3 regions of the Dechloromonas sp. A34 genome follow, and region 3 is predicted to be linked to each of the others. Evidence: predicted binding sites of a transcription regulator. Region 3 holds the regulator's gene; each other region holds the start of a gene.
What was found. Region 3 encodes HrcA, which represses chaperone genes, less so after heat shock. Its sites were predicted from a motif close to TNTTAGCACTCNNNGNCNNNGAGTGCTAANA; they were not measured.

Region 1 (10,715 bases), 2.0 Mb from region 3:
GGCGATGCTGATCGACACCCACTGTCACCTCGACGCGGCCGAGTTCGATGCCGATCGCGACGCGGTGCAGGCAGAGGCGCTGGCCGCCGGGGTGGAACGCATCGTCGTGCCGGCTGTGGCGGTGGACAGTTTTCCCAAACTCAAAGCTGCGGTCGAGCGCTATCCCGGCTGCGTTGCGGCCTACGGCATTCATCCTCTCTATGTCATGCAGGCGAAGGAAACGGACCTTGGCATTCTGCGCGACTGGCTGATCAGGGAAAAGCCGGTGGCCATCGGCGAAATCGGGCTCGACTATTACGTTGGCGAGAGCGACCCGGCGCGTCAGGAATTCTTCTATGTCGAGCAGCTCAAATTGGCCCGCGAGTTCAATCTGCCGGTGCTGCTCCACGTCCGGCGGGCGGTCGACGACATCCTCAAGCATCTGCGTCGCATCGCCGTGCCCGGTGGCATCGCCCATGCCTTCAACGGCAGCCGGCAACAGGCTGAAGCTTTCATCGGGCTCGGTTTCAAGCTCGGCTTCGGTGGCGCGATGACTTATAGCGGTTCGACGCGCATTCGCCAACTGGCGGCGACCCTGCCGCTCGAATCCATCGTCCTCGAAACCGATGCCCCGGACATCCCGCCGGCCTGGCTCAATCGTGGCCGCAATGCCCCGGCCGAGTTGCTGCCGATGGCCCGGACGCTGTCCGAGCTGCGCGGCCTGAGCCTGGCCGAGGTCGCGGCGGCGACCAGCGTCAACGCCAGACAGTTGTTTCCCGGACTTTGATACCCCTGCGCCACGCAGGTTTTTCCGAGACCTTTGATCTGCGCTAAGCATTCGGAAACGCTGATGGAGTAGATTGGTAGCCATCAGGTTTTCCCCGAATAAGGCGTCAGGGAGTGCCGGAAACCGGGCGGGGCGATAGCTCCGCCCGCCGGCTGTTCCTTCATCATGAAACCTTCAGACAGTTCCCCGGGCAAGTCCGGCGCCGCCCGCCGCCAATTCCTTTTCGACTCGGCCCGCATGGCTTGCGGTGTCGGTATGCTCGGCCTTGGCCTCGGGCTCTACGCCAAACAGTCGAAAGCCTTGCCCGCCCTCGCCCTGCGCCCGCCCGGCGCGCTCCCCGAGGACGAATTCCTCGGCGCCTGCATCCGCTGCGGGTTGTGCGTTCGCGACTGCCCCTACGACACCCTGTCGCTGGCCAAGCCGGAAACCCCGGTCGCCACCGGCACACCCTACTTTACGGCGCGCGCCATCCCCTGCGAGATGTGCGAGGACATCCCGTGCATCAAGGCCTGCCCGACCGGAGCCCTGGATCACGCACTGACCGACATCAACCAGTCGAAGATGGGCGTCGCGGTACTCATCGACCACGAGACTTGCCTCAATTTCCTCGGCCTGCGCTGCGACGTCTGCTATCGCGTCTGCCCGGTGATTGACAAGGCGATCACCCTCGACATGCAGCCCAACCAACGCACCGGGCGGCACGCCATGTTCCTGCCGACCGTGCATTCCGAGCATTGCACCGGCTGCGGCAAGTGCGAGAAATCCTGCGTGCTCGAAGAAGCAGCCATTCGCGTCCTGCCGCCCAAGCTGGCCAAGGGCGAGCTCGGCAAGCACTACCGCATCGGCTGGGACGAGCAGAAGAAGGCTGGCCACTCGCTGATCGACGAATCGAAGATGATGGATCTCCCCGACCGCATGCCCGAAGGGGCCAGCCTGCCCGGCCACTATGACCCGGCCAGCGGCAACACCGCGCCAGCCCGCGGCCTGCCCGGCAGCGAGGCGGGGGCCATTCCCAGCCTGCCGCCCGGCCTCGGAGGCAAGCCATGAGTGAGCACCGCACCGGAGCCGAGGCCGTCGCCAGCAAGGGCTGGCTGCGCGCCCACCGCTGGCTGATCCTGCGCCGCCTGTCGCAATTCGCCATCCTCGCCCTTTTCATGCTCGGCCCGCTGGCCGGGGTCTGGTTGGTCAAGGGCAATCTCGCCTACAGCTACACTCTGAGCTTCCTGCCGCTGACCGACCCCTATGTCGTGCTGCAGTCGGCGATGACCGGTCACCTGCCCGAAAGCCTTGGCTTGATCGGGGTCGCCATCGTGCTCGCCTTCTACCTGCTGGTCGGCGGCCGGGTCTATTGCAGCTGGGTCTGCCCGGTCAATCTGGTGACCGATGCCGCCGGCTGGCTGCGTGGCCGTCTCGGCATCAAGGGCAGCGTCCATCTGGGGCGCGCCACCCGCTACTGGATCCTCGGCATGACCCTGGTCGGCTCGGCGCTGACCGGCACGGTGCTCTGGGAGTTGATCAACCCGGTCTCGATGCTGCATCGCGGCCTGATCTTCGGCCTCGGCGCGGCCTGGATGGTGGTGCTGAGCGTCTTCCTGTTCGATCTCTTCGTGATGAGCCGCGGCTGGTGCGGCCATCTCTGCCCGGTCGGCGCCTTCTACAGCCTGCTCGGCCGCTGGAGCCCGCTGCGTGTCGCGGCGCCGGCCCGCGCCGCCTGCAACGACTGCATGGACTGCTTCGAGGTCTGCCCCGAGCCGCAGGTCATCCGGCCGGCCCTCAAGGGCGAGGACAAAGGCGTCGGGCCTGTCATCCTGGCCGCCAACTGCACTAATTGCGGGCGCTGCATCGATGTCTGTTCGAAGGAGGTCTTCACTTTTGGCCTGCGCTTCCACAACCCGCCTTCGACTCGCCTGCCACAATGAAGGAGAGGAGCCGCGGCTCCTCTCCTTTTAAATCCAGTTTCCGGCGAACTCAGGCCGGCGCCAGCACGCCGCGCATCTTTTGCAGCGCCTTGACCTCGATCTGCCGGATGCGCTCGGCTGAGACGCTGAACTCGTCGGCCAGTTCATGCAGGGTGGCGGCTTCGCCATCGTGCAGCCAGCGCGTTTCGATGATCCGGCGACTGCGCGGGTCGAGCGTGGCCAGCGCTTCCTGCAGACCTTCGTCGGCCAGGCGGGCAACCGCCTTGCTTTCGATGACGCGGGTCGGCTCGTAACGCGAATCGGCCAGGTAATCGATCGGCGCAAAGGCCTCGTCGCCATCGTCCGGGTTGCCTTCGAGCGCCAGATCGCGACCGGTCAGGCGGGTTTCCATCTCGATCACTTCAGCCTGCTTGACGCCGAGGCGGGCTGCGACTTCGGCCGACTGCGTGCCGGACAGCGTATCGACGCCTTCGTAATCGTTCTTCAGGCTGCGCAGGTTGAAGAACAGCTTGCGCTGGGCCTTGGTCGTCGCGACCTTGACCAGCCGCCAGTTCTTCAGGATGTATTCGTGAATCTCGGCCTTGATCCAGTGCATGGCGAAGGAAACCAGACGCACGCCGCGCGCCGGGTCGAAACGCTTCACCGCCTTCATCAGGCCGATGTTGCCTTCCTGGATCAGATCGGCATGCGGCAGGCCGTAACCGAGGTAACCGCGGGCGATCGAGATCACCAGGCGCAGGTGCGAAAGGACGAGCTGACGCGCCGCTTCCACATCGCCTTCGTTGTGGAAACGCTCGGCCAGCCGGATTTCCTCACTCTCGGACAGGATCGGATAACGGTTCGCTGCCTGGATGTAGGCATCGATGTTACCGACGGCCGAGGGGATGGGGTAAGCCAGGGCGTGGGTCATAGCGTTGGGTTCTCCTTCAATAGCTGAAATTATTTTAGCACTCGCTGCCTAAGAGTGCTAAGCCCATAAAAAGTTTCTCGGTATTGGTTGTTGTTCCTGACAATTAAAGTCGAAAACTCTGTCGGAATCAGAGGCGGCCTGGCCTTAGTACAACGTCTGGGCAGTTTGGCGCCATGAGGCGCTGGCTTCGACGAGTCCGCTGATCTCCAGGGCGATTGCCGACAGTTGCGCATGGATATCCGATGCATCCTGCTCGATAGCCGTCTCAAGCCGCTTGGCCGATTCCATCAGGCCCAGCGCACAGATGAATCCGGCATTGCTACCCAGCGTATGCATCCGCCGCGCAGCGGCCTCGCTGTCGCCGTCGAGCAGTTCCCGCCCCGCCCGATCCGCCGCATCGCCGTTGTCATCGCAGAACATCTGAAGCAGGCTCAGGAACATCTCGCGATCACCGCCCAGGCGCTTGACTGCCCGTTCGCGATCAATGCCTGCGATGTCGGGGAATTCATCGGATATGCCCGTAATCTGCGGGGCTGACTCTGACGCAATGCCTTTGTGGAGGGACGGCGCGGCATCCTCGGCGAAGCAAGGCTTTACCCAGTTCATCAGCAGAACGGCCATCTGATCGAGGTCCATGGGCTTGGCCAGCACGTCGTTGGCGCCGGCCCCCCGCGCCGCCTTTTGCTGTTCGTCGCGGACGCCGGCCGTGAAGGCAATGATGGGCAGGTTGGCCAGGCCGAGTTCGCCGCGAATCGTCCGGGTCGCGGTCAGTCCATCCATCACCGGCATCTGGACGTCCATCAGCACCGCATCGAATGCTTCGGGCCGGGCCTTGAGCAGCAGGACGGCCTGCTGGCCGTCGGCCGCCAGCGTCGCCGTCGCCCCCTCGAGCAGAAGGGCGCGCTGGACCAGGTCGCGGTTCATCGCGCTGTCGTCCACCACCAGCACGTGCGCACCAGCCAGGCGCGGCCCGGCTGGCGGCGAGGAAGCGACAACCGTCTCCATCTCGCCGGCCCTGGCGAACGGCAGCTCGAACCAGAACGTACTGCCGAGACCGACCCGGCTTTCCGCCCCGATGCCGCCGCCCATCAGCTCGACCAGGCGCTTGCTGATCGAGAGTCCGAGTCCGGTGCCTCCGAAGCGACGCGCGATCCCGGCGTCGGCCTGGGTGAAGGGGGTAAACAGTCGGGCCAGCGCCTCGGGCTCGATGCCGCAACCGGTGTCGCAGACCTCGAAGCGCAGTCGCAGGGAGGTTTCCGTGCTGTCGACGAGCTTGACGATGACCGCTACCTCGCCCCGTTCGGTGAATTTGATGGCATTGCCGGCCAGGTTGAATAACACCTGTTCCAGGCGCAGTCCATCGCCCAGCAGAGGCCCGATCGAGGGCAATGGTGCCTCGGTGCGTAGGGCCACCCCTTTGCCGCGTGCGGCCTGGCCCATCAGGCTATCAAGATTGGCCAGAAGCGTGCCTAGTTGGAATGGCCGCGGCTCGATGCGTAGCTGACCGGCTTCGATCTTCGACAAGTCCAGGATGTCATTGAGAATGGCGAGCAGCGATTGGCCGGCGGTTCGGATGCGCTCGACCATCTCGCGCTGATTGGCGGCGAGTGGTTCGCGCTCGAGGACCTGCGCCAGGCCGAGCACGGCATTCATCGGTGTCCGGATCTCATGGCTCATGTGGGCCAGAAATTCGCTCTTGGCAGCGTTCGCCGCCTCGGCCGCCTCGTAAACCTGCCGTAGCTCCTGCTCGTAGCGCTTACGCTCGCTGATGTCGCGGACGACGCCGAGAATTTCAACGAGCTGGCCTTCCGTGCTGAGCAGTGGGCTGGCGGAGACTTCGGTCCAAACGGCTGATCCGTCCTTGCAACGATGCTCAAGCTCGGTTCTAAACGATGGCAGCCGCCGTCCGGCCTTCGCACAGGTGCGCAATTGGGCGAAATAGCCTTCGGCGATGACCAGCGAGTCGGGCGTCAGGGCCTCGGCCAAGGATTGCTGCATCGCTTCTTCGGCCGTGAAGCCCCGCAGCTTTTCAACGGACGGGCTGACATAGGAAAAGCGCCCGTCCAGATCCATCGTCAGGATCACGTCGATGGCATTGTCGGCGAGCAGGCGGTGCCGCTCCTCGCTGATCCGCAGGCGCTCCTCGATCTGCCGGCGGGCCGTGATGTCTTCGACAATGGCCAGATAGCGGGGCGACTCCTCGCCGTCCACCGTGACCGGCGCGCAGGTCGCACTGATCCACACCTCGCTGCCATCCGGGCGAAGGTAGCGTTTGGCAAGGTGATAGCCGGAGATTTCACGCGCCTTGAGTTGCGCGAGCTTCGTGGTGCTTTCCTGAATATCGTCCGGATGCGTGATGCCCATCGGGTCGAGCCCGGCCAGTTTGTCGGCCGGCAGGCCGACGATGTCCGAGAATCGTTGATTGGCTTCGCTGATTCGACCGCTCTTGGCATCGAACAAGGCCACGCCGAGCGGCGCTTGCTCGAAGACGACGCGGAAGCGCGCCTCGGCCGCCTGTTGGGCCTGAAGCGCTCGCAGTTCCATGCCTTGCCGGTCGCGGCGCCACAACTGGTAGCCGGCGGAGTACACGAGCAGGCATCCGAGCCCGATGACCAGGCCGGTGGCCCAGGCAATCGTCTGGATACCGGCATAGGCCTCGGCCTCGTCGATTTCGGCGATCATCAGCCACGAGGTGCCGGCGACCGCCGCGACGTAGGCCAGTACGGGAATGCCGCGGTAATCGCGGCCGCCCGCGAGAATGCCGCGTTCGCCGCGTGCAGCCCTGGCGGCGGGCATTTCGGGTGAATTCAAGGGGCGGATCAAGGCCTGTGCCGTATCCGGCTGGAAGCGCAGGGGCGTCAGAAAGCGAACATCGTCACCGTCCCGCCGGACCAGGTAAGTCTCAGCGCTCCGGGTCGGGACCGGCCAAGATTCGACCAGAGGAAACAGGGATTGGTCGGCGCTGAAGGTCAATAGGGCCACGCCGAGCGGAATCTCTCCCGAGCCGCCGATTGGCACCAGTAGACCGTATTGTGGTTTGCCATGGGCATTGATGTGGAGTTCGACAAATTCGGTGCGCGGCCGCTGGATAATTTCCCTGGCCAAGGCGGCATGGGCACCGATGTCGGCATCGCCGACGACGAAGGCCGAGCGGCCTGTAGCGTCGGTGACCGCAAGCCCCGCCCAGGCCCGCCCGTGGACGACCTCTTCCATGCGCTGCCGCATCCGTTCGAGCAGCGCCGTCTCGCGTCGTTCGCCATCGAGCCATTGCCGGAAGAGCGCTGCCATCGGTGAGTGGCCGGAAAAATACAATTCCGCATCAATCCGGGTCTCGGCCAGCGAGTTCTCGAGGTGTTGCCTTTTCTGCTCGGCGATTACCGTTAGGGTGCGATGGGTCTCGCGGCGAACTTCTTCGCTCAAGTAAGCGTAGCCGACGGCACCGATGAGGCCGAGAAGCAGCGAAAGAGCGAGCAGGGGAAGTACGAAACGCACCCACGCTGAGCGGGGGCCACTCGCGCGTCTGACGTGGGGGGAAGAGGTCATGGCTGTGGTCATGGACGCAAATGCGGATCGGTGCTCGGTTCGAGGCTAATGTCGAGTGAATTGACTGGCGCGGGCATCGCAAAAACCGGCTGCCCGGTAAAACTGTGCCAACCTGGCATCCTGCAAACGCACCAATATCGTGCACTTTGCACCGGCGTGGTGCGCCTGTCCATGATTTAGGTATATGCAATCAGTTTACCGACCGGCCGGTGGCAAGGTGCGAAACGGGTAGACCGAGTTTTGTTTGAATTTTCACAGCCTGCAACGTTGCAGTGCTGGCAGGTCATTGGCCATGGCACCATGATTGCATGGCTGCTGCTTCCCTTTCGTCAGCAAAGTCATGTTCGCCGATCTGCACAACCTTTCGCATCACGCGGCCTGGCGTCGTCAATTGGAGATGATCCTCGAGTCGACTGGCGAAGGCATCTACGGTATTGACTTGAAGGGGCGCTGCATCTTTATCAACGAAGCCGGTGCCGCGCTGGTCGGTTACACGCCGGACGAGGTGCTCGGGCGCTCGATGCACTACCTGATCCACCACTCGCATGCTGACCAAACGCTGATGCCGGTGCACGAATGCCAGATCTACCGGGCCTTTCGCGAAGGCCGGGGCATCCGGGTCGATGGCGAGGTGCTGTGGCGGCGTGATGGCAGCAGCTTCCCTGCTGAATACGCCTCCTACCCGATTCGCGACGGCGAAACGGTGGTCGGTGCCGTCGTCACTTTCAACGACATCACCGAACGCAAGCGCACCGCAAGGCTGTTGCAGGAAGCCCACGACCAGCTGGAAAAAAGAGTCCGCGAACGCACCGCCGAGCTGACCGCCGCCCATGACGGCTTGCGCCAGTCGCACGAAGCGCTGCGCCGCCTGTCGGCCCACCTGAATACCATCCGTGAAGAGGAGCGCCGGCACATCGCCCGCGATATTCACGACGACCTCGGGGCCTCGCTGACCGCCCTGCAACTGGAATCGACCTGGTTGCGGCAGCGCCTGGGCGATGACCCTGCCCTGCGCGACAAGCTGGACGGCATGCTCGAGATCAGCCACCACGCAATGGAGGCCGTGCGCCGCATCCTGAACGATCTGCGCCCGGGCGTTCTCGACCATCTCGGGCTGTGGGCGGCGCTGGAAAGCCTGCTGCTCGATTTCCAGAAGCGCAGCGGCCTGCGCTGCAGCTTCGACTGCACCCCGGAAGTCGAACGTTGCCGCCTCGGACGCGATGCCGAGATCGCGCTCTATCGCATCGCCCAGGAGGTGCTGACCAACGTCAGCCGCCATGCCATGGCCAGCCGGGTCGAGTTCGAGGCCCGTGCCGAGCATCGCGATCTGCTGCTCACCGTTACCGACGATGGCCAGGGCATGCGGGTCCCCGGCCAGCCGACTTCCTTCGGCCTGCTCGGCATGCGCGAACGGACGCTGGCCCTGGGCGGCAGCCTGAACATCGTCAGCAGCCCCGGCGCCGGCACCCGCGTCGTGCTGCGCCTGCCGGGCGTCTTCGCCTGAGAAACGCCATGACCACGATCCTCATCGTCGACGACCACATGATCATTCGCCGCGGCCTGCGGCAGATCCTTTCCGAATCGCCGGCCATCGGCGCCATCCACGAAGCCGAAGACGGCCCGGCGGCCTTGCGCATCCTGCGCTCGACGGCGGTCGATGTCGTGCTGCTCGACATCGCGCTCGGCGAGCGCGACGGGCTGGACGTCCTGAAGACCCTGCACGGCGAGTTCCCGCGCCTCGGAGTCATCATGCTGTCGGTGTACCCGGAAAACCAGTTCGCCCTGCGCGCCATCCGGGGCGGTGCCCACGCCTACCTGAACAAGGGGTGCAGCCCGGACATCCTGTTCGCCGCTATCGCCAAGGTAGCCGGTGGCGGGCTTTACGTGACGCCGGTGCTCGCCGAACTGCTGGCGCAGAACGTCCGCGGCGGTCCGGGCGACGAGAAGCCGCCGCACGAGGCGCTTTCCAACCGCGAATTCCAGGTCCTGCAGATGCTGGCCCAGGGCCGCAGCAGCGTGCAGATCGCCCAGCAGCTGTCACTGTCGGCCAACACCATCTCGACCTACCGCGCCCGCATTTTCGAGAAACTCGGCCTGCACAACCCGGCCGACCTCTTCGCCTACGCCGCCCGCCATCGCCTGATCAGCGTGTAGTGATTCCACTACACGCGAATCACGGCAGTCGTGATTCACCACACGCCGCCGTCTGGCGATTATTGCTCCCGACAGGCGACTGACCGTAGCCAACGGCCAGACCGCCCGAATTTTCATCACCGGGAGTCGTTCGATGACACGCAAGCAGGGTTTCAGGCTGGGCATCTATGTTTTCAAGGACGCCGAAATCGTCGATTACGCGGCGCCGGCCGGCGTCATTTCGGTAGCCCGGCGGCTCGATCCGGAACTCGATACCTTCCTGATCGCCGAATCGATGCGCCCGGTGCAGAACCAGGCCGGCTTCACGGTGATCCCCAATTACAGCTTTGCCGACCAGCCGGCAATGGATGCCTTCCTGATTCCCGGCGGCTACGGCACGCGGCAGGAGATGAACAACGCCAACCTGCACCGCTACATCCGCCAACTCCCCGAAGACTGCCTGCTGACCAGCGTGTGCACCGGCTCCTGGATCTACGCCCGGATGGGCCTGCTCGACGGCCTGCCGGCGACCAACCGCAAGGAGCCGGACCGCCTCGAAGCCTCTCACATGGGCAAGACGCCGATCGATCGCCTGGCCGAGATCGCCCCGGCCTGCCGGGTCAGCCGGGCCCGCGTCGTCGATGCCGGGCGCATCGTCACCGCCGGTGGCATCGCCTCCGGCATGGAGATGGGCTTTCATCTGCTGCGCCGGGCCGGCTACGACGAGGCCTTCATCGGCGACGTCGCCCGCGTCATGGAATACCACCGTGCCTACGAGCTGTACCGGCACGACATCGAATTCAACGAAGCCCAATCCTGATCATTGAAGAAGGAGATCGCCATGTCTGCATTCAAGGACCCATTCCACGACGCTGTCAGTCTCGGCAGCTGTTCCTGCGGCAAGCATCATTCGCAGGCCGAACACGATGCCGCCCATGCCACCGATCTGCCGGTGGCGGCTGGCGAGGAATCGCTGAACCGGCGGACCATCGAATCGGCGATCATGCGCGCCGTCTTCCCGGATGACGGCGAACGCCGCCGTTTCCTCCGGGCCGTCGGCCGTTCGACCGCCCTGGCCGCGCTCTCCAGCTTCTTCCCGCTTGGCGCGCTGGAAGCCATGGCGCAGGACAAGGGGCCGCTGGAAAAGAAGGACCTGAAGATCGGCTTCATTCCCATCACCTGCGCCAGCCCGCTGCTGATGGCCGACCCGTTGGGCTTCTACAAGGCCCAGGGCCTGAACGTGCAGATGATCAAGACCGCCGGCTGGGCGCTGATCCGCGACAAGGTGATCAACCGCGAGTACGACGCCTCGCACATGCTGGCCCCGATGCCGCTCGCGATGAGCATGGGGATCGGCTCCAACCCGATGCCGCTCAACGTCGCTACCATCCAGAACACCAACGGCCAGGCGATCACCCTGCACGTCAAGCACAAGGACAAGCGT
Region 2 (10,715 bases), 650 kb from region 3:
GACCTGTCGCCGGCCGACGTCATTACCTTCAAGGAACACCGCTTCGCTTCCTTCATCACCGACGTTGGCGGTGCCACCTCGCATACGGCGATCTTGGCGCGCAGCATGGCGATCCCCTCGGTGGTCGGCATGGAAAATGCCCGCTCGCTGATCCGCGACGGCGAGCTGCTGATCGTCGATGGCCAGCGCGGCGTCGTCATCGTCAATCCCGACCCGCGTGTGCTGGATGAATACAAGCTCCGCAAGAACCAGATCGAGCTTGAGGAAACCAAGCTCAAGCGCCTGAAGACGGCCAAGTCGCAGACCATCGACGGCGTCCAGGTGCAGCTGTTCGCCAATATCGAACTGCCCGGTGACATCCCCGAAGCCCTGGAAGGCGGAGCCGAAGGCGTTGGCCTGTTCCGCACCGAATTTCTCTTCCTCGACCGCGGCGACATGCCCGACGAGCGCGAGCAGTACGAGGCCTACAAGCGGGTGGTCAAGGGCATGGCTGGACGGCCGGTGACCATTCGCACCTTCGATCTCGGCAACGACAAGGACCTGCGTCCCGATTCCAGCTTCGGCGACCGCGTCAAGACCAATCCGGCCCTCGGCCGGCGGGCCATCCGCCTGTCGCTGGCCGAGCCGCAGATGTTCCAGACGCAGTTGCGGGCCATCCTGCGTGCCTCGAAATACGGGCCGATCAAGCTCTTGATCCCGATGCTCGCCCATGCCCACGAGATCGACCAGACGCTGGCCGCGCTGGAGCAGGCCAAATCCAGCCTGCGCGGCGAGAAGATCACCTTCGACGAGAACATCGAGGTCGGCGGCATGATCGAAATCCCGGCCGCCGCGCTGGCTATCGGCCTTTTCCTGCGTCGGCTCGATTTCCTCTCGATCGGCACCAACGACCTGATCCAGTACACGCTGGCCATCGACCGTTCCGACGAACAGGTGTCCTCGCTCTACGACCCGCTGCACCCGGCGGTGCTGATGCTGCTCGCCCACACCATTACCAGTGCCGAGAAGGTTGGAGTCCCGGTCTCGGTGTGCGGCGAAATGGCCGGCGACCCCAAGCTGACCCGCCTCTTCCTCGGCATGGGGCTGCGCATCTTCTCGATGCATCCGTCGCAGATCCTCAAGGTCAAGAACCGGGTCCTCAAGGCCGATGTCAGCGATATTGCCCCCACCGTCCGCCGCATGCTGCGCCTCGAAGAGCCGGGCAAGCTGCGCGAGGCGCTGGAAAAGCTCAACGCTTCCTGAGTGCCATGACGACCGGTAGCGCCTGGTTCGTATTGTTCATCGCCGGCCTCTGCGAAATCGGCTGGGCGGTCGGGCTCAAATATACCGCGGGCTTCAGCCGCTTGTGGCCGTCGGTTGCCACGCTGGTGGCGATGGCGGCCAGCGTCGTGCTGCTCGCCTGGTCGTTGAAGGTGCTGCCGCTGGGCACTGCCTATGCGGTGTGGACCGGGATCGGCGCGGTCGGCACGGCGATTCTCGGCATCTTCCTGTTCGGGAGTCGCGGGAAGTGGCGCGCCTGGTCAGCATCGGGCTGATCGTCGCCGGTATTGTCGGGCTCAAGCTGCTGACCCCGGACAGCCACTGAGTTACATCAGGAACAGCGTTGCCAGCCCGAGGAAGATGAAGAAGCCGCCGGAGTCGGTCAGGGCAGTGATCATCACCGAGCCGCCGATGGCCGGATCGGCGCCGAATTTCTGACGGAGCAGCGGGATGCCGACGCCGGCCGAGGCGGCGAGCAGCAGGTTCAGGGTCATCGCCGCCGTCATCACGATACCGAGTTTGAAGCTGCCGTAGAGCCACCAGGCGGCGATGCCAAGCAGGCCGCCCCAGATCAGGCCGTTGATGCTGGCGACGCCGAGTTCCTTGCGCAGCAGGCGGCGCATGGCGTCCGGTTGGACCTGGCCCATGGCGATGGCGCGGACGATCATGGTGATCGTCTGGTTGCCCGAGTTGCCGCCGATGCCGGCGACGATCGGCATCAGCGCGGCAAGCGCCACCAGCTTTTCGATCGAATCCTCGAAGGCGCCGATGACGCGGGAGGCGACGAAGGCGGTGACCAGATTGACGGCCAGCCAGGCCCAGCGGTTTTTCACCGAGTCCCAGACCGAGGCGAAAATGTCTTCTTCCTCGCGCAGACCGGCCTGAGCCAATTGCTCGTGCTCGGCTTCTTCGCGGATGTAGTCCACCACCTCGTTGACCGTCACACGGCCGACCAGCTTGCCCGCCGGATCGACCACCGGGGCCGACACCAGGTCGTAGCGTTCGAAGGCCTTGGCGGCCTCGTCGGCCAGATCGTCAGGTTCGAGTTCGACAAAATCGGTCTGCATCAGGGCACCGACTTCGACCTCGATCTCGTTGACCAGCAGGATATTCAGCGGCAGCACGCCTTTGAGGCGCTCGTCGCGGTCGATCACGAACAGCTGGTCGGTGTGGTCGGGCAGTTCGTCGAAGCGGCGCAGGTAGCGGAGCACGACTTCGAGGGTGACGTCCTCGCGCACGGTGACCATGTCGAAGTCCATGATCGAGCCGACCGAGTCTTCCGGGTAGGACATCGCGGCGCGCAGTTGCTCGCGTTCCTCGACCGAGAGGCCGCGGAAGACATCGTCGATAACGCCCTGCGGCAAGTCGGGGGCGAGGTCGGCCAGCTCGTCGGCGTCGAGCGTCTCGGCGGCGGCGACCAGCTCGGTGCGCTCCATCGAGTCGATCAGGGTCTCGCGGACGGCATCCGAGACTTCGAGCAGGATCTCGCCTTCGCGCTCGGCTTTGACCAGGTCCCAGGCGATTAGACGTTCGTCGAGCGGCAGCGCCTCGAGGATGTAGGCGATGTCGGCCGGGTGCATCGGCTCCAGCTTGTGCTGGAGTTCGTGCAGATGCTGCTTGTGGACGATCTCCTCGACCACGTCGTGGCGCGGCCCCTCCTGCCGGTGCACCAGTTCCTCGACCAGCTTGTGCCGGGCGAGCAGGGTCTGCACCTCGGCGAGGCGCTCCTGCAAGTCGTCGGTGTCGGTCAGCTGGGCTTCTTCGCTCATGGTGCGGTGCCGCAAAAGGTCAGCCATTTTAGCATCCGCCGCATGTCAGGGCTTTGACAAAATCGCCGCTTGAAGCAACCCGGAACGCGGTTTACGGAACCTCGGTCCCCGGCATGCGGCCGAGGATGATCGCCGTCTTGCGACCGAGGCCGGCGGCGCCGCGATTGCGGTCGTAGTAACGCGGGTTCGGCACCATCCCGGCCAGGCGCGCCGCCTGCTCGGGGCCGAGCTGGGCGGCGCCGATGTTGTAGTAATGGCGGGCGGCTGCCTCGGCGCCGAAAACGCCGTTACCCCACTCGATCACGTTCAGGTAGACCTCGAGAATCCGCCGTTTGCTCCACAGGTTTTCCAGCATCAGCGTGATGATCGCTTCCTCGGCCTTGCGCACATATGACTTGGTCGGCGTCAGGAAAAGGTTTTTCGCCAATTGCTGACTGATGGTCGAACCGCCGGCCGCGAAGCGTTTCCGTTTCTGGTTCTTTTCCATGGCTTTCTGCATGCCTTCCCAGTCGAAGCCTTCATGATCGACGAACTTGGCGTCTTCGGCCGCGACGATGGCGCGTTTCAGGTGGATGGAAATCCGCTCGTAGGGTACCCACTGTTTCTTCAACTGGGCATCCGGTTTCTTTTCTCGTAACTCGCCGAGGCGGATTTCCATGAAGCGCGTCGTGCCCGGGTTGCCCCAGCCCCAGAACAGCACCCAGCCGAGCAGCCAGAGCTGCCAGGCGAGAAAAAGCCCGAGCAGGCCGAGCAGGGCCCATTTGACGTAGTGGCCGACGATTCTCATCGGGACAACTGGGGCGCCGGCCGCCTAGTACCACAAGGACAAAGGCAGGCACTAGCCATTGATGTCGAAGCAGAGGTATTTGACTTCCAGGTATTCCTCAATGCCGTAGGCCGAACCTTCGCGCCCGATGCCGGACTGCTTGATGCCGCCGAAGGGGGCGACCTCGTTCGAAATCAGGCCGGTATTGATGCCGACCATGCCGTATTCCAGCGCCTCGCTGACTCGCCAGCAGCGGCCGATGTCGCGGCTGAAGAAATAGGCGGCCAAGCCGAATTCGGTATCGTTGGCCATCGCGATGGCCTGCTGCTCGGTGTCGAAGCGGAAGAGCGGGGCGACCGGACCGAAGGTTTCCTCGCGCGCCACCTTCATCTCGGTCGTGACATCGGCCAGCACGGTCGGCTGGTAGAAGTTGCCACCCAGGGCGTGGCGGGCGCCGCCGCTGAGCACGCGGGCGCCCTTGCTCAGTGCATCGGCGACATGGGCCTCGACCTTGGCCAGGCCGGCGGCGTTGATCAGCGGCCCCTGGGTGACACCGGCCTCGGTGCCGGGGCCGACCTTGAGGCTGCGGCTCTTTTCGGCCAGCTTGGCAGCGAATTCCTCGTAGATGCCCGACTGCACCAGGAAGCGGTTGGCGCAGACGCAGGTCTGGCCGGTGTTGCGGTACTTGGCGGTGATCGCGCCATCGACTGCGGCATCGACATCGGCGTCGTCGAAGACGATGAAGGGGGCGTTGCCGCCCAGTTCGAGTGACAGCTTTTTGACAGTCGGAGCGCTCTGCGCCATCAGCAGGCGGCCGACGGCGGTCGAACCGGTGAAGGAGAGCTTGCGGACGATCGGGCTGGCGGTCAGTTCGCCGCCGATGGCCTGCGGGTTGCCGGTCACGACGTTGAAGACGCCGGCCGGGAATCCTGCCTGTTCGGCCAGGGCGGCCAGGGCCAGCGCGGTTAATGGCGTCGCCTCGGCCGGCTTGACGACCACCGGGCAGCCGGCGGCGAGCGCCGGGGCCACCTTGCGGGTGATCATCGCGAGCGGGAAATTCCACGGCGTGATCGCGGCGCAGACGCCGATCGGCTGCTTGATGACCACCAGGCGCTTGTCGGCGGTCGGGCTGGGGATGCTTTCACCGTAAGTGCGCTTGCCTTCCTCGGCGAACCATTCGACGAAGGAGGCGCCGTAAATCACTTCGCCGCGAGCCTCGGCCAGCGGCTTGCCGCCTTCGGCGGTGATCAATTGGGCGAGATCGTCGGCGTTGTCGAGAATCAGCTTGAACCAGGTCAGCAGCAACTGGCCGCGCTGTTTGGCGGTCAGCGCCCGCCAGGCCGGCCAGGCCGCCTCGGCTGCCGCGATGGCGCGCCGGGTTTCGGCGGCGCCGCAGCGCGGGACTTCGGCCAGTAAATCGCCGGTGGCCGGGTCGAGTACCGCCAGTACGGCCTTGTCGTCGGCCGCGATCCATTGCCCGCCAATCAGGTTGGCGGTGCGCAGCAATTGCCTGTTCTGTAGATTCATGGTCTTGAAAAATCTCGAAAAAACGGTAAGTTGCGAATTGTTCGATGAAAACACTTTAACTAAATGCGACTTTCGGTTCTGATCCCCATTTCCTTCGCGGCCTTGTTGCTGGCGGCCTGTAGCGGCCCGGCAACCCGGCCGCCGGCGGAAACTATAGCGCATGCCCCGGCGACGGTCAGCGAGAAAGGCAACGAGGTGGCGCTCTACGCCCTGGGCCTGATCGATACCGACTACAAATTCGGTGGCAAGAACCCGGAAGCCGGTCTCGATTGCAGCGGCATGGTCAGCTATATCTATGGCAAGGTCGCCGGTCTGAAGGTGCAGGGCAGTGCCGCCGACATCGCGCGCAATGGCCGGCCGATCGGACGCGCCGCTTTGCGACCGGGCGATCTGGTATTTTTCAATACCCGCAACCGGGCCTACTCGCATGTCGGCATCTATCTCGGCGACGCCCGCTTTATCCACGCTCCGTCGACCAACGGCAAGGTGCGCATCGACCATTTGAACGACCGCTACTACGCGCAGCGTTTCGAGGCGGCCCGTACCTTCTTCGACTAAGCTTTCGGGATCGCCATGGACGCCAGTCCCGGCTGAGGGTAGAATGCGGCCTCCCAAGCGCCCGTAGCTCAGCTGGATAGAGTACTGCCCTCCGAAGGCAGGGGTCGGACGTTCGAATCGTCTCGGGCGCGCCAAACACAGATGAAGCTGGGCACTTTCGCCATGAAAGTGCCCATTTTTATTTCCGGATGTTATGTCCGGTGCGGTAGCCAACAGCATCGTTTCATGGCGGCTTTTGCCAGCCCGATTCCCGGGGGGCAATGGCCGCATGTACAGGCGGTTGCTAGTCTCAACGCGCTCGGAAGCTCTTTCTGGTTGTCGCGCTGAGCGTTTTGTCAGAAAAATGGTCTACCTCGGCGAGCGCTGCGCAAAGCATCTTGTAGTTGGCTATAACGAATTGGTATTTCGAGTCTGCGTATGTATTTCACCCCCTTAACCGATTGCTCCGAAAATCCCTGTCGGCCCGGCATCCGAGGGCTGGCGAGGACGAACGACTTTGCCATGCAGCTTGCTGATTCTCAACCCGTTGCCGTGCCTCCGTCGTGGGCAGAGTCCGGGGATCTCGAGGGCTGGGTGCACGCCACCGAAGCCTTCTGTGTTTCTCAGGGGCCGGGTATCCGCTACGTGCTGACCCTGTCCGGTTGCCCGCTCCGTTGTCAGTATTGCCATTCGCCGGACACCTGGTTCCGGCACGAAGGTGCCCCGGCGCTGGTGACCGATGTGCTGGCCGACATTGCGCGGCGCAAAGGGGTGTTGCGAGGGCGCGGGGGCGTTACCTTGAGCGGCGGCGAACCGTTGATGCAGGCCAAGTTCTGCAAAACCATCCTGCAAGGTTGCAAGGCGATGGGCTTGCACACCGCGCTGGATACCTCGGGTTACTTTGGTGACTTTGCCGACGACGAATTGCTGGCCGAAGTCGATCTTGTGCTGCTCGATATCAAAACGATTTCGGAGGAGCGCTATCGCGATCTGACAGGTGTCGAACTCGAACCAACGCTCCGCTTTGCCAACGTCCTGGCCGCCTTGAACAAGGCAGTATGGCTTAGGTTCGTGCTGGTTCCGGGGGTAACCGACGACCTTGAGGATGTCGGGCGCCTGGCCAAATTTGCGGCACAGTTGGGAAATATCGAACGCGTCGAAGTTTTGCCCTTTGGCAAGCAGGGCGAGCACAAGTGGCGCGATCGCGGCCTGGACTATCGGTTGGCAGGCATCAAGCCGCCAGCGGAGGAATTGCTCGAGCAGGTGCGCAATCTGTTTCGCGCCGAAGGCCTGGCGGTGGTTTGAGGCTCGGCAGCGCATGCTGCTTTCGGAGCTTGCAGGGTGGCCGTTAAAGGGCCTTGCCCGAGTTCGGTGGTGTGCGCCGAAATATATCGAACTGAAAATTTCATCGCTGAGACTTGAAATCGCCAAGTGCCGCCCCTATTATTAGCACTCAACGGAGACGAGTGCTAATTCGCCGCCCGCTCCGATCCCGGGAAGTGCAAAGCGCTAACCGGCCAATTTCCACCATGTTGAAACTCAATATCAGGAGTCAGCTCTATGAATATCCGTCCTTTGCACGACCGAGTGATCGTCAAGCGCGTTGAAGCCGAGCGTACCACCGCTTCCGGCATCGTCATCCCCGATTCCGCTGGCGAAAAGCCGGATCAGGGCGAAGTTCTGGCCGTCGGCCCGGGCAAGCGTGACGACAGCGGCAAGCTGAACGCGCCGGACGTCAAGGTTGGCGACCGTGTCCTGTTCGGCAAGTATGCCGGCCAGGCTGTCAAGGTCGATGGCCAGGAAGTCCTGGTCATGCGTGAAGAAGACATCATGGGCGTGCTGGTTGCTTAAGCGCCGCGTCTACTAACTTACAGAATTCAGGAGAAATAAATGGCAGCTAAAGAAGTCAAATTCGGTGATTCCGCCCGTGCACGCATGGTCGAAGGCATCAACATCCTGGCTGATGCGGTCAAGGTCACCCTCGGTCCCAAGGGCCGCAATGTCGTGCTCGAGCGCTCCTTCGGCGGCCCGACCGTCACCAAGGACGGCGTTTCCGTCGCCAAGGAAATCGAACTGAAGGACAAGTTCGCCAACATGGGCGCCCAGATGGTTAAGGAAGTCGCTTCCAAGACCTCCGACATCGCCGGTGACGGCACCACTACCGCCACCGTGCTGGCCCAGTCGATCGTCCGCGAAGGCATGAAGTTCGTTGCCGCCGGCATGAACCCGATGGACCTGAAGCGCGGCATCGACAAGGCAGTCGTCGCTACCATCGCCGAACTGCAGGCTTTCTCGAAGCCCTGTACGACCACCAAGGAAATCGCCCAGGTTGGTTCAATCTCCGCCAACTCCGATTCCGACATCGGCGAAATCATCGCTAATGCCATGGAAAAGGTCGGCAAAGAAGGCGTCATCACCGTTGAAGACGGCAAGTCCCTGGCCAACGAACTCGACGTCGTCGAAGGCATGCAGTTCGACCGCGGCTACCTGTCCCCGTACTTCATCAACAACGGCGACAAGCAGCAAGCCCTGCTCGAAAACCCGTTCGTCCTGCTCTTCGACAAGAAGATCTCCAACATCCGCGACCTGCTGCCGATTCTGGAACAAGTCGCCAAGGCCGGCCGTCCGCTGCTGATCATCGCTGAAGATGTCGATGGCGAAGCCCTGGCAACCCTGGTCGTGAACAACATCCGCGGCATCCTGAAGACCGTTGCCGTCAAGGCCCCGGGCTTCGGCGACCGTCGCAAGGCCATGTTGGAAGACATCGCCATCCTGACCGGCGGCACCGTGATTGCCGAGGAAACCGGCCTGACGCTGGAAAAGGCTGTCCTGAAGGATCTGGGCCAGGCCAAGCGTATCGAAGTCGCCAAGGAAAACACCACGATCATCGACGGCGCCGGCGAAGCTGCTGCCATCGAAGCCCGCGTCAAGCAGATCCGCGTCCAGATCGAGGAAGCGACCTCCGATTACGACAAGGAAAAGCTCCAGGAACGTGTGGCCAAGCTGGCTGGCGGCGTTGCCGTGATCAAGGTTGGTGCTGCCACCGAAGTCGAAATGAAGGAAAAGAAGGCCCGCGTTGAAGACGCCCTGCACGCTACCCGCGCTGCCGTGGAAGAAGGCATCGTCGCCGGCGGCGGCGTTGCCCTGATCCGCGCCCGTGCTGCCGTTGGCAAGCTCAAGGGTGACAACCACGACCAGGACGCCGGTATCAAGATCGTCCTGCGCGCCATGGAGCAGCCGCTCCGTGAAATCGTCGCCAATGCCGGTGACGAGCCGTCTGTCGTGGTCGACAAGGTCCAGCGTGGCAAGGGTAACTACGGTTACAACGCTTCCACCGGCGAGTACGGCGACATGGTCGAAATGGGCGTGCTGGATCCGACCAAGGTCACCCGCACCGCTCTGCAGAACGCCGCCTCCGTGGCCGGCCTGATGCTGACCACCGAGTGCATGGTTGCCGAACTGGCTGAAGACAAGCCGGCCGGCGGCATGCCCGACATGAGCGGCATGGGCGGTATGGGCGGCATGGGCGGCATGGGGATGTAATTCCCGCCTTCCAGCTGCACTGTCAGTAAAAAGCCCCGCCTCGTGCGGGGCTTTTTTATTGCAGATCAAGGAAATCATTAAACCTTTTGTAACGCTCTGTAAGTTGCTTGTAAGAACGCCTCTCTAAATTACGCTCCGCAGCAATGCCTCTATAAACACAAAGTCTGAGGAGCAAATCAATGCAAAACGTTTTGGATAGGGTTACAGCAAACCCGAAATTCCTGGAGTTTGTTGCCATGCGCAGCAAGTACTCCATCATCATGGCCATCGTCAGTGCCGCCGCTTACTACGGCTTTATCCTGCTGGTCGCTTTCGACAAGGAATTCCTGGCCAAGAAGATCGGCGAGGGTTACACGATGAGTGTCGGCGTGCCGATCGGCGTCGCGGTCATCGTCTTCACCATCCTGCTGACCTGGATCTACGTTCGTCGGGCCAACACCGAGTTCGATTCGATCAACGAAGCCCTGATCAAGGAGGCACAGAAGTAAGATGAATAAATTCACCAAAATCCTCGCCGGTCTCCTGGCGCTGGCCGTTGCCGGTGGCGCCATCGCCGCTGGTGCCGACCTTGGCAATACCCAAAAGCAGGCCACCAACTGGACGGCCATCGTCATGTTTGCCATCTTCGTCGGCGGAACGCTCTACATCACCAAGTGGGCTGCTTCCAAGACCAAGTCGGCTGCCGACTTCTACACCGGCGGCGGTGGTATCACCGGCTTCCAGAACGGCCTGGCAATTGCCGGCGACTACATGTCTGCCGCGTCCTTCCTGGGTATTTCCGGTCTCGTTTTCGCCAACGGCTTCGACGGCCTGATCTTCTCGATCGGCTGGCTGGTCGGCTGGCCGGTCATCACCTTCCTGATGGCCGAGCGTCTGCGCAACCTGGGCAAGTTCACGTTCGCTGACGTGGCTTCCTATCGTTTCGCCCAGACCCCGGTCCGCATCTTCGCGGCTTCCGCTTCTCTGGTCATCGTTGCCTTCTACATGATTGCGCAGATGGTCGGTGCCGGTCAGCTGATCAAGGTGCTTTTCGGCATGGAATACCTCTACGCCGAAATCCTGGTCGGTTCCGTGATGATGATGTACGTGCTGTTCGGCGGCATGACGGCAACCACCTGGGTGCAGATCATCAAGGCCTGCATGCTCCTCGGCGGTGCCACCTTCATGGCAGTCTCGGTTCTGCTGCAATTCGGCTTCTCGCCGGAAGCGCTGTTCACCAAGGCTGTTGAAGTGCACTCCAAGGGTGATGCTCTGATGTCGCCGGGCGCCCTGATCAAGGATCCGATCTCTGCTATCTCCGTCGGTATGGCCCT
Region 3 (10,715 bases):
GCTTCTGGCGGAGCATGGCGAAATAGCTGTAACCCGGCGGATGCAGGAAGCAGATGGCGTATTCGGAACGGCGCAGGCGGACGCAATCGTCGCGCTCGAGGTCGAGCGTCACCTGGCCGTCGAAGTGCACGCGCGGGTCGTCGGCATTGGCGATGCGCAGTTCGATGTCGGCGCTGTCATTGACGATGATCGGCCGGTTGGTCAGGGCATGCGGGCAGAGCGGCACGAGCCCGATACCGCCCAGGGTCGGATGCGTAATCGGGCCACCGGCCGACATCGAGTAGGCGGTAGACCCGGTCGGCGTCGAGACGATCAGGCCGTCCGAACGAAGGTTGTAGATGAATTCGCCGTCGATGAAGAGTTCGAACTCGATCATCCGGCCGATCGCCCCCTTGTCGACGACGACATCGTTGAGCGCCAGATTGGTGGCGATTTCCTTGCCGTCGCGAAGCACCTCGGCCGAGAGCAGCATCCGCGTTTCCTCGATGAAACGGCCATCGAGCAGATCGTCCATGCAGGTCAGCATGTCGTCGCGGGCAATGTCGGTCATGAAGCCGAGCCGCCCCTGATTGACCCCGACCAGCGGCACGCAATAGCGGGCCAGACGGCGCGCCGCGTTGAGCATGGTGCCGTCGCCACCGAGCACGATGGCGAGATCGGCATGAGCCCCGATGTCGTTGAAGCCGCAGGTCACCCAGCGCGCCAGATCGACGATGCGCCCGATATGCTCGGCGGTCTCCCGTTCGATGAAGACCGAAATACCCCGCTCGTGCAGGTATTCGGCCAGACGACGCAAGGACTCGGCAATTTCCGGGCTATGGTATTTGCCGACCAGGGCGATGGTCTTCGGTGAGCGATGGGAAGCGAAGCCTCTGTTCATGTCCCGAATTCTTGCATAAAAATTGCGTTGCCGCGCCGCCCGCGGATTTTTGTACAATGCCCTGCCATGCTGGACGAACGCTCACGCACCCTTCTCAAAGCGCTGGTTGAACATTACATCGCGGATGGTCAGCCGGTCGGCTCGCGTGCCCTGTCCAAGTTTTCCGGCCTCGATCTGTCGCCGGCCACCATCCGCAACGTGATGGCCGATCTCGAGGAAGCCGGCTTTGTCGCCAGCCCGCACACCTCGGCCGGGCGCATCCCGACGGCGCGCGGCTATCGGCTGTTCGTCGACAGCCTGCTCACCGTGCAAACGCTCGAAGCCCGCCAGATGGGTGCCATGGAAGAGGCCTTGCAAGGTCGGCCGTCGAACCAGATCATTTCCAGCGCCTCGCAACTGCTATCCAGCCTGACTCACTTCGCCGGCGTCGTCATCGCGCCGCGCCGGGCAAGCAGTCGCATTCGCCAGATCGAATTTCTCAGCCTGTCGGAAAAGCGCATCCTGCTGATTATCGTCACCACCGATGGCGATGTGCAGAACCGCATCCTGAATACCGACAAGGCCTACTCGCCCTCCGAACTGGTCAGCGCCGCGAATTATCTGACGCAGAATTTTGCCGGCCTCGATTTCGAGCAGATACGGCAGCGCCTGGCCAGCGAAATCATGCAGCTGCGCGAAGACATCAAACCGCTAATGGAACAGGCACTGGCCGCTGGCGATGCCGCACTGACCGAAAATGCGACGCCCTATGTGATTTCCGGCGAACGGAACCTGCTCGACGTCGAAGAACTGTCGTCGAACATGAAACGCCTGCGCGAACTGTTCGATCTCTTTGAGCAACGCTCGAGCCTGATGGGCCTGCTCGACGTTTCCCACCGGGCCGAGGGGGTGCGCATCTTCATCGGCGGCGAATCCGGCATCGCCACCCTCGACGAATGCAGCGTCATTACCGCCCCCTATTCTGTCGATGGCCAGATCGTCGGTTCGGTCGGCGTCATCGGACCGACCCGCATGGCCTATGAACGGGTGATCCCGATTGTCGACATCACCGCCCGCCTGCTGTCCAGCGCCCTCTCCTACAACCCGGAAAAATAAATGCCCCGCTTTCTGCCCGAACCGCCGTACCGGCATGGCACACCCTCGTCCACCGCCATCGTGCTGGTCAACCTGGGCACCCCGGAGGCACCGACTGCACCGGCCCTGAAGCGCTATCTGCGTGAATTTCTATCCGATCCGCGCGTCGTCGAGATTCCCAAGCCGATCTGGTGGCTGATCCTCAACGGCATCATCCTCAACGTCCGCCCCAAGAAATCGGCCGCCAAGTACGCCAGCGTATGGCTGCCCGAAGGTTCGCCGCTGCGCGTCCATACCGAACGCCAGGCGAAGCTGCTCAAGGGGTTGCTTGGCCAGCGTGGTCATCAGGTCACCGTGACCTTAGCGATGCGCTACGGTTCGCCCTCGGTCCCGGAGGTACTCGGGCGCCTGAAGGCCGCCGGCGCCAGCCGCATCCTGCTTGTGCCGATGTACCCGCACTACTCGTCGAGTACCACCGCCACCGTCGTCGATGAAGCGGCCAAATGGCTGCTGCAATTGCGCAACCAGCCGGAAATGCGCTTCGTCCGCAATTTCCACGACGACGATGGCTACCTGGCCGCGCTCGAACAATCGGTGCGCCGGCACTGGCAGAAAGTCGGCGCACTGGGCAACGACGACCGCCTGTTGATCAGCTTCCACGGCCTACCCAAGCGCAGCCTGGACCTCGGCGACCCCTATTTCTGCGAATGCCACAAGACCGGCCGCCTGCTGGCCGAGCGCCTGAATCTCGGCGCCGACCGCTACCAGATCTGTTTCCAGTCGCGCTTCGGCAAGGCCGAATGGCTGCAGCCCTATACCGCCCCGACGCTGCATGAATGGGGGAAGAAGAGGGTTCGGCGGGTCGACGTGATCTGCCCGGGCTTCGTCGCCGACTGTCTGGAAACACTCGAGGAAATCGCCCAGGAAGGCCGCGACGACTTTCTGACAGCCGGCGGCAAGGAATATCACTACATCCCGGCGCTCAACGAGGACGATGCCTGGATCAAGGCGCTGGCCGATATGGTCGAAAGCCACTTGGCCGGCTGGCCGACCCGGACGCCCGCCGACCCCAACGCACTTGAGCTTACGGTGCGGGAAGCCTTGAAATGGGGCGCCCGGACTTGAAATTCCGCCGGCAGCACAAACATCAGAACAACCTAATATTTGGGGTTCGCCATGAGTGAAAGCCTGCACGTCGTCTGTCCGCACTGCAATGCAGTCAACCGCCTGCCCAATGCCCGTTTGAATGAAAGCCCGAAGTGTGGGCAATGCAGTCAGGCGCTGTTCGTCGGCGAACCGCTGGAACTGACGGCCGCCAATTTCGAACGCCAGATCGGGCGCAACGACCTGCCGGTGGTCGTCGATTTCTGGGCGCCGTGGTGCGGCCCCTGCCGAACGATGGCGCCCAATTTCCACCAGGCGGCCATCGATCTCGAGCCGCGGGTCAGGCTGGCCAAGCTCGATACCGAAGCGGAACAGCAATTGGCTGCCCGTTTCAATATCCGCAGCATTCCGACCCTGGCCATTTTCAAGGATGGCCGGGAAATCGCCCGGCAAAGCGGTGCACTCGACCTCGGCACGCTCAAGCGCTGGATCCAGCCACATCTAAAATAAATTTAACTTTGCTGGTGACCAGCCGTTAACAAGGCGTCAAAACGCCTTACGCGGAGGCCACCATGAAAATCGCCAGTGCCAATCTCGACATGGCCTCCACGCACGCCAGTCTGCAACGCCATGAGGTCAAGGAATCGCTGAAGATGTGGGTCGGCCAGCAGCGCCCCGACTTTGCCGACGAGGCATTCCGCGGCCGAGGTTCGGCGGGCGACCGGGTCAGCATTTCCGATGCCGGCCGGGCGGCGCAATCGGCGGATTCGATCAAGGAAGCCCAGGATGCAGCAGTGGACGGCGATCCGAAGACAATGCTGATCCGCTCCATGCTGGCGTATTTCTTCGGCAAAGAGATCAAGGTTTTTGACGCGACGGAACTGCAGGCGCGCATTGACCAGGCATCCGCCAGTACCAGCCAGGTTGCGGCACAGAGCACTCCTGCCGCCGCTGGTTATGGCATCGAGTACGACTATCACGAGTCCTACACCGAAATCGAACAAACCAGTTTTTCGGCAAGCGGTACGGTCAGGACGGCGGATGGTCGAGAAATCAGCTTCTCACTCGAACTGTCGATGTCGCGCTCCTACTACGAGGAAAGCAACGTCAGCCTGCGTGTTGGCGATGCGGCACGCAAGACTGACCCGCTGGTCCTCAACTTTTCCGGCACCGCCGCCCAGCTAACCGAACAGCGCTTTGCCTTCGACCTGAATTCGGACGGTGACAAGGAGCAGATCAACTTCGTCGCCCCCGGCAGTGGCTTCCTGGTCTTCGACCGCAATCAGGATGGCAAGGTCAATAACGGTAGCGAACTGTTCGGGCCGAGTACCAACAACGGTTTCGGCGAACTGGCAAAACTCGACGACGACCATAATGGCTGGATCGACGAAAACGATGCCGCCTTCAACAAACTTCAGATCTGGACCCGCGATAGTGGTCAGGACAAGCTCCAGTCGCTGGCCGCAGCTGGCGTCGGTGCCATCGCGCTGAGCAGCATCAATACGCCATTCGACCTCAAAGCCAATGACAATGGGCTTCTCGGACAGATCCGCTCATCCGGTATATTTTTGCAGGAAGACGGCGCGGCTGGCACAATTCAACAAATTGACCTGACCGCCTAATAACAACCATCGGCGGCAGCTACTAGGGAGATGAAATGCCGCGCTTTGCCGATTTGAAAATCTGGGTGCGCTTGACCGCCGCCATCTGGCTGATTCTGGCCGTCATCTGGGCAGGAGCCATCATCTGGACATCCCAAGTTAATCGGGATACGGCCATCCGCCAGGCGCAGGACTTCTCGCAAAGCATCCACGAAATGACCATGGCCGGCCTGACCGGCATGATGCTGACCGGCACCGTCGGCCAGCGCGAGGTCTTTCTCGACCAGATCAAGCAACTGTCGATCATCAAGGATCTGCATGTCGCACGCAGCGACGCCGTCGTCAAGATATTCGGGCCGGACACCAAGGGTGGCCGCCAGTTGACGCCGCTCGAACAGCAGGTGATGAGCAGCGGACAGTCTTACATGAAGGTCGAGACGAGCAGCGACAGCTCCTACCTGCAGGTGATCAATCCGACCAAGGCATCCAAGAACTACCTCGGCAAAGACTGCATCATGTGCCATCAAGTTCCAGAGGGTACGGTACTCGGTGTCGTCAGCATGAAGGTTTCCCTCGACTCCGTGGAAGCCGAGGTTTCCGCCTTCCGCCTGAAAATCGGCGGCGTCGCAATTGCGGCGCTAGGCGCTCTGCTGGTCATCATCTATCTGCTGACCCATCACTTTGTAACCGCCCCCCTCGAAGAGCTGCGCAAGGGACTGCGCGACATCGCGAGCGGCGAAGGCGACCTGACGCGCCGACTGCCGATCAAGGGGCAGGACGAAGTCGGCCAGTCAGCGCTGGTCTTCAACGAAATGATGGAAAACTTCAACCAACTTGTGCGCCAGGTACGCGACTCCGCCAGCCAGGTTTCGTCCCGGGTTGCGGCGCTCTCCGACATCGCCGACCGCGTCTCGCAGAGCTCGCACCTGCAGAACGAAAAGTCGATCGAAGCGGCCACCGCGGTCGAGGAACTGGCGGCCAGCATTACATCGATTGCGCATAGTGCCGAAAACGTTCAACACCAGTCGCAGGAAAGCCTGGCCCGAGCCAACGAGGGTAGCCGTAATCTCACGCTGCTGCTCGGCGAAATGGACGTCGTCGAGCACGCCGTCAAGGAAATGGCGACCTCGGTCAACGACTTTGTCCGCAACACCGATGCGATCACCCAGATGACCCGCGAGGTCAAGGATATTGCCGAGCAGACCAACCTGCTCGCCCTCAATGCCGCCATCGAGGCCGCCCGGGCCGGCGAGCAGGGTCGTGGTTTCGCCGTGGTCGCCGACGAAGTGCGCAAACTGGCCGAGAAATCCTCCCGTTCGGCAAGCGAGATCGATGCCATTACCGCCAATCTGAGCGCTCAGTCGGTAGCCGTCCGGCGCAGCATCGAAGCCGGCCTGCATCACCTGGAAAGCAGCCAGTCAGCCGTGGCGACGGTATCAAGCGTGCTGCTGGCAACCAACGGCTCGGTCACCGAAGTCGATCATGGCCTGGACAGCATCGCCTCGGCCACCGAGCAACAACGCCGCGTCTCGGTCAAGGTCGAGGCCAGTATCGAAGCGATTGCCGGCATGGCGCGCGACAACACCGGCACCGTTGAACAGACGGCCGGCGCGGCACACGACCTGAAACGCCTGGCCGAAGGCCTCGCGGCCATGGTTGGCCGCTTCAAGGTCTAGCTGGATCGCTGACGGCAAAACCAAAACCGCCTCTGAACGAGGCGGTTTTCACATCGGCGTCAGTTCGAGGTCGAGACCGCCCCCTGGGCGGGAACGCGTATATCCGCTCAGCGAGCCGCTAGCCATCTGAACCGCCGGCTGCCCAAGAGCCGCGGCAATCTTGTTGACCTCCCGCAGGCGGCGGATCAGCCGCGCCAACAATACATTGCGCATGCGCTCCAGCAACTCCTCCGACGACAGTGCCAGGGCGGCAGCATTGATTTCCAGGAACAGTGTTGGCTCTAGCGTGACCACAGTGGCGTGACGTTGATCGCTGGTCGGATGCATGAAAGCCACCTCACCGATCGGTTCGCCGGGCCCAAGGCGACATAGCGCCTTGCCGTCGATGGAGACCTCGACACAACCGGTAATGATGATCCCGAACAACTTGTTGCGGTCGCCTTCGCAAATGACTGCGACATTGGGCGAAACCTCGCGCCAGACCGCAACCCGCAAGACCTCCCAGAGCTCGATATTCTCGAACTCGGTAAAAAAATCGAGCTTGCGCAGCAACTCGAAGTGCCGGGTATCCTGCGCCGTCTCGTCCTCTTCGAGGATCTGATAGCGCACCGCCGAGAGGTCTTTGGCGAACTCGGCGCCATTCCGGTAGCGACTGTACAAATCTTTTTCCAGCGCCCGCCGGATGATGGCGTTCAGCCCTTCCGGCAGATTCGGGTTGAGCGCGGTAACCGCCGGGGCGTCGGTATTGATGATGCGGTAGACCAACGTTGCCTGGTTGGCGGCCCGGAACGGCAGGCGGCCGGTCAATAGCTGAAAGAGCACGACACCAAGTGAATACAGATCAGTCTTCTGGTTGAGCGGATAACCCTTGATCTGTTCGGGCGACATGTAGGCCGGCGAGCCAACCCCCATGATGAAGGTCGAGTCGCGGTCGAGATCCTTGTTCATGTTCAGGGCAAGGCCGAAATCGGCGATCTTCGCCTCGTCGTTGGCCGCCACCATGATGTTGGCCGGCTTGATGTCGCGGTGGATGATGCCCTGCCGGTAAGCGCTGTCGAGCGCCATGCAGCACTTGAAGATGATACCGATCACCCGGTGCATAGGCAGCAGCTTGTCGATCCGGCAGTGCTGCTCGAGGCCGAACCCGTCGACGTACTCCATGGCGAGATAGGCGAACTCATCTTCGACCACGGCGTCATAGACCCGCACGATGTTCGGATGATCCAGCCGCTTCGAAACCATGCCTTCGTTCTGGAACAACTTGCGCATGCGTCGCGACATAGCGGCGCAATCCTGCCCGAAACGGATCACCTTGACGGCGACCTGACGGCTGGCATCCGGATCGTCGCAGAGGTAGACCGTGGCGGTCGCCCCCTTGCCCAGTTCTCGGATTACTCGATATTTGCCAATTGTTTCCATCATGAACGGCTGGAGAAACTCATCGAATTATCGTAGCACGCAGCAGCCCGGGGCCGCATGCGTTTTGAGGGCCAAGAATTTTCGCCAGGCCTCTTGAAACCGGATAAACACCCCCAAAGTAATAAAGCAGTTTTTTTGGAGAACGCGCCTATGTCCAACCCCGAACCCCCCCAGGATCCTTTGCTGGGAACCGAAGCTATCACCGAACCCGTTGCCGAAGCAGTAGCTGAAGAGCACACCGACACACTGCCCAGCATTGAGGAACAGTTCCGCTCCCTCGAGCTGAAGGCCGCCGAACACTACGACGCCTGGCTGCGCGCCAAGGCCGAAGGCGAAAATATCCGCCGCCGTGCCCAGGATGACATTTCCAAAGCCCACAAGTTTGCGGTCGAGAAATTCGCCGGCGAACTGCTGGCCGTCAAGGACAGCCTGGAAGCAGCCCTGGCAGTGCCGGAACAAACCGTCGACAGCTTCAAGTCCGGCGTCGAACTGACGCTGAAGCAGTTGGTGTCCGCCTTCGAAAAGAACGCCCTGGTCGAAGTCAATCCGCTCGGCGAAAAATTCGATCCGCACAAGCATCAGGCGATCGGCATGGTGGATTCGGAGCAGGAAGCCAACACTGTCGTCACCGTGTTGCAGAAGGGCTACCTGATCGCCGAGCGCACACTGCGCCCTGCCCTGGTCATGGTCGCCAAGCCGAAGTCTTGAAATTCGGGGCGCCGCCCCCAACTCCTGAACATCACAAATTCATTCGCATTCAGTAAAGGAAATAACATGGGCAAGATCATTGGTATTGACCTGGGCACCACCAACAGCTGCGTCGCCATCATGGAAGGCGGCCAGCCGAAGGTCATCGAAAACTCCGAAGGCGCGCGCACCACGCCGTCCGTTATCGGTTACGCCGAAGATGGCGAGATTCTTTCCGGCGCCCCGGCCAAGCGCCAGGCCGTGACCAACCCGATGAACACGCTGTACGCCGTCAAGCGTCTGATCGGCCGTCGCTTCGAGGAGAAGGAAGTCCAGAAGGACATCTCCCTGATGCCCTACAAGATCGTCAAGGCCGACAACGGCGACGCCTGGGTCCAGGTGCGCGACAAGAAGATCGCCCCGCCACAGGTGTCCGCCGAAGTACTGCGCAAGATGAAGAAAACCGCCGAAGACTACCTCGGCGAAGAAGTCACCGAAGCCGTCATCACCGTGCCGGCCTACTTCAACGACAGCCAGCGCCAGGCCACCAAGGACGCCGGCCGCATCGCCGGCCTCGAAGTCAAGCGCATCATCAACGAACCGACCGCAGCCGCCCTTGCCTTCGGCATGGACAAGGCCCCGGGCAAGGATCGCAAGATCGCCGTCTATGACCTCGGCGGCGGCACCTTCGACATCTCGATCATCGAAATCGCCGATGTCGATGGCGAAAAGCAGTTCGAAGTGCTGGCCACCAACGGCGACACCTTCCTCGGTGGCGAAGACTTCGACCAGCGCCTGATCGACTACATCATCGACGAGTTCAAGAAGGAATCCGGCGTCAATCTGAAGGCTGACGTGCTGGCCCTGCAGCGCCTCAAGGAAGCCGCCGAAAAGGCCAAGATCGAACTGTCTTCCAGCCAGCAGACCGAAATCAACCTGCCCTACATCACCGCCGACGCTTCCGGCCCGAAGCACCTGGCACTGAAGATCACCCGTGCCAAGTTCGAATCGCTGGTCGATGAACTGATCGAGCGCACCATGGCGCCTTGCGTCACCGCGCTGAAGGATGCCGGCTGCAAGATCAGCGACATCGACGACATCATCCTGGTCGGCGGCCAGTCGCGCATGCCCAAGGTCCAGGAGAAGGTCAAGGAAATCTTCGGCAAGGAGCCGCGCAAGGACGTCAATCCGGATGAAGCGGTCGCCGTCGGCGCTGCCATTCAGGGCGGCGTGCTGCAGGGCGAAGTCAAGGACGTGCTCCTGCTCGACGTCACCCCGCTCTCGCTCGGCATTGAAACCCTGGGCGGCATCATGACCAAGCTGATCCAGAAGAACACGACGATCCCGACCAAGGCCAGCCAAGTCTTCTCGACCGCCGACGACAACCAGTCCGCCGTGACCATCCACGTCCTGCAGGGTGAGCGGGAAGTCGCTTCCGGCAACAAGAGCCTCGGTCAGTTCAACCTGGAAGGCATCCCGCCGTCGCCGCGCGGCATGCCGCAGATCGAAGTCATCTTCGACATCGACGCCAACGGCATCATGCACGTGACTGCCAAGGACAAGGCGACCGGCAAGGAAAACAAGATCACCATCAAGGCCAACTCCGGTTTGTCCGAAGCCGAAATCCAGGCCATGGTCAAGGATGCCGAACTGCACGCAGAAGACGACAAGAAGGTGCACGAACTGGCCGATGCCCGCAACCAAGCCGACGGCATGGTGCACATGGTCAAGAAATCGCTGACCGAATATGGCGACAAGCTCGATGCGGCCGAAAAGGCCACCATCGAAGCCGCCATCAAGGATGTCGAGGACGTGCTGCGCGAGGGTGACAAGGAAGTCATCACCGCCAAGACCGAAGCCTTGGCCGCCGCTGCCCAGAAACTGGGTGAAAAGATGTATGCCCAGCAGCAGGCTGAAGGCGCCGCTGGCGGTGCCGCACCGGGAGGCGAGCAGCAAGCCAAGAAGGACGAAGGCGACGTGGTGGATGCCGAGTTCACCGAGGTCAAGGACAAGAAATAATCTGACCATGCCTTATGGCACCGCGCCGCCGGGAACTCCCCGGAGGCACGGTGCCTTTGTCACTTGACGGGTAGGAAACATGTCAAAACGCGACTTTTACGAAATTCTCGGCGTCAATCGCGACGCCAGCGAAGACGAAATCAAGAAGGCCTATCGCAAGCTGGCCATGAAGCACCACCCCGACCGCAACCCGGACAATCCGGCGGCCGAGGAGAAATTCAAGGAAGCCAAGGAAGCCTACGAGATCCTGTCGGA

Region 1: the regulator HrcA is predicted to act here: its motif matches at 3,628-3,658, upstream of rpoH (RNA polymerase sigma factor RpoH).
Region 2: the regulator HrcA is predicted to act here: its motif matches at 7,304-7,334, upstream of NQE15_RS05325 (co-chaperone GroES).

The regions. Positions count from the first base shown of each region.
Region 1 is NZ_CP102486.1:4,513,089-4,523,803, reverse strand. It holds gene NQE15_RS22515 (D-amino acid dehydrogenase) at 1-11, shown strand, start outside; gene NQE15_RS22510 (TatD family hydrolase) at 5-766, shown strand; gene napG (ferredoxin-type protein NapG) at 932-1,813, shown strand; gene napH (quinol dehydrogenase ferredoxin subunit NapH) at 1,810-2,685, shown strand; gene rpoH (RNA polymerase sigma factor RpoH) at 2,735-3,595, opposite strand; gene NQE15_RS22490 (PAS domain S-box protein) at 3,740-7,138, opposite strand; gene NQE15_RS22485 (PAS domain-containing sensor histidine kinase) at 7,479-8,642, shown strand; gene NQE15_RS22480 (response regulator transcription factor) at 8,651-9,292, shown strand; gene NQE15_RS22475 (DJ-1/PfpI family protein) at 9,426-10,091, shown strand; gene NQE15_RS22470 (CmpA/NrtA family ABC transporter substrate-binding protein) at 10,113-10,715, shown strand, end outside.
Region 2 is NZ_CP102486.1:1,051,026-1,061,740, forward strand. It holds gene ptsP (phosphoenolpyruvate--protein phosphotransferase) at 1-1,242, shown strand, start outside; partial or broken gene sugE (quaternary ammonium compound efflux SMR transporter SugE) at 1,248-1,585, shown strand; gene mgtE (magnesium transporter) at 1,587-3,029, opposite strand; gene mtgA (monofunctional biosynthetic peptidoglycan transglycosylase) at 3,121-3,816, opposite strand; gene NQE15_RS05305 (NAD-dependent succinate-semialdehyde dehydrogenase) at 3,868-5,322, opposite strand; gene NQE15_RS05310 (C40 family peptidase) at 5,386-5,880, shown strand; tRNA gene NQE15_RS05315 (tRNA-Arg) at 5,938-6,014, shown strand; gene pflA (pyruvate formate-lyase-activating protein) at 6,382-7,164, shown strand; gene NQE15_RS05325 (co-chaperone GroES) at 7,420-7,710, shown strand; gene groL (chaperonin GroEL) at 7,750-9,402, shown strand; gene NQE15_RS05335 (DUF485 domain-containing protein) at 9,639-9,890, shown strand; gene NQE15_RS05340 (cation acetate symporter) at 9,892-10,715, shown strand, end outside.
Region 3 is NZ_CP102486.1:1,705,909-1,716,623, reverse strand. It holds gene NQE15_RS08680 (NAD kinase) at 1-880, opposite strand, end outside; gene hrcA (heat-inducible transcriptional repressor HrcA) at 947-1,975, shown strand; gene hemH (ferrochelatase) at 1,976-3,079, shown strand; gene trxC (thioredoxin TrxC) at 3,131-3,568, shown strand; gene NQE15_RS08660 (VCBS repeat-containing protein) at 3,631-4,680, shown strand; gene NQE15_RS08655 (methyl-accepting chemotaxis protein) at 4,716-6,335, shown strand; gene NQE15_RS08650 (protein kinase domain-containing protein) at 6,384-7,754, opposite strand; gene grpE (nucleotide exchange factor GrpE) at 7,905-8,462, shown strand; gene dnaK (molecular chaperone DnaK) at 8,529-10,460, shown strand; gene dnaJ (molecular chaperone DnaJ) at 10,540-10,715, shown strand, end outside.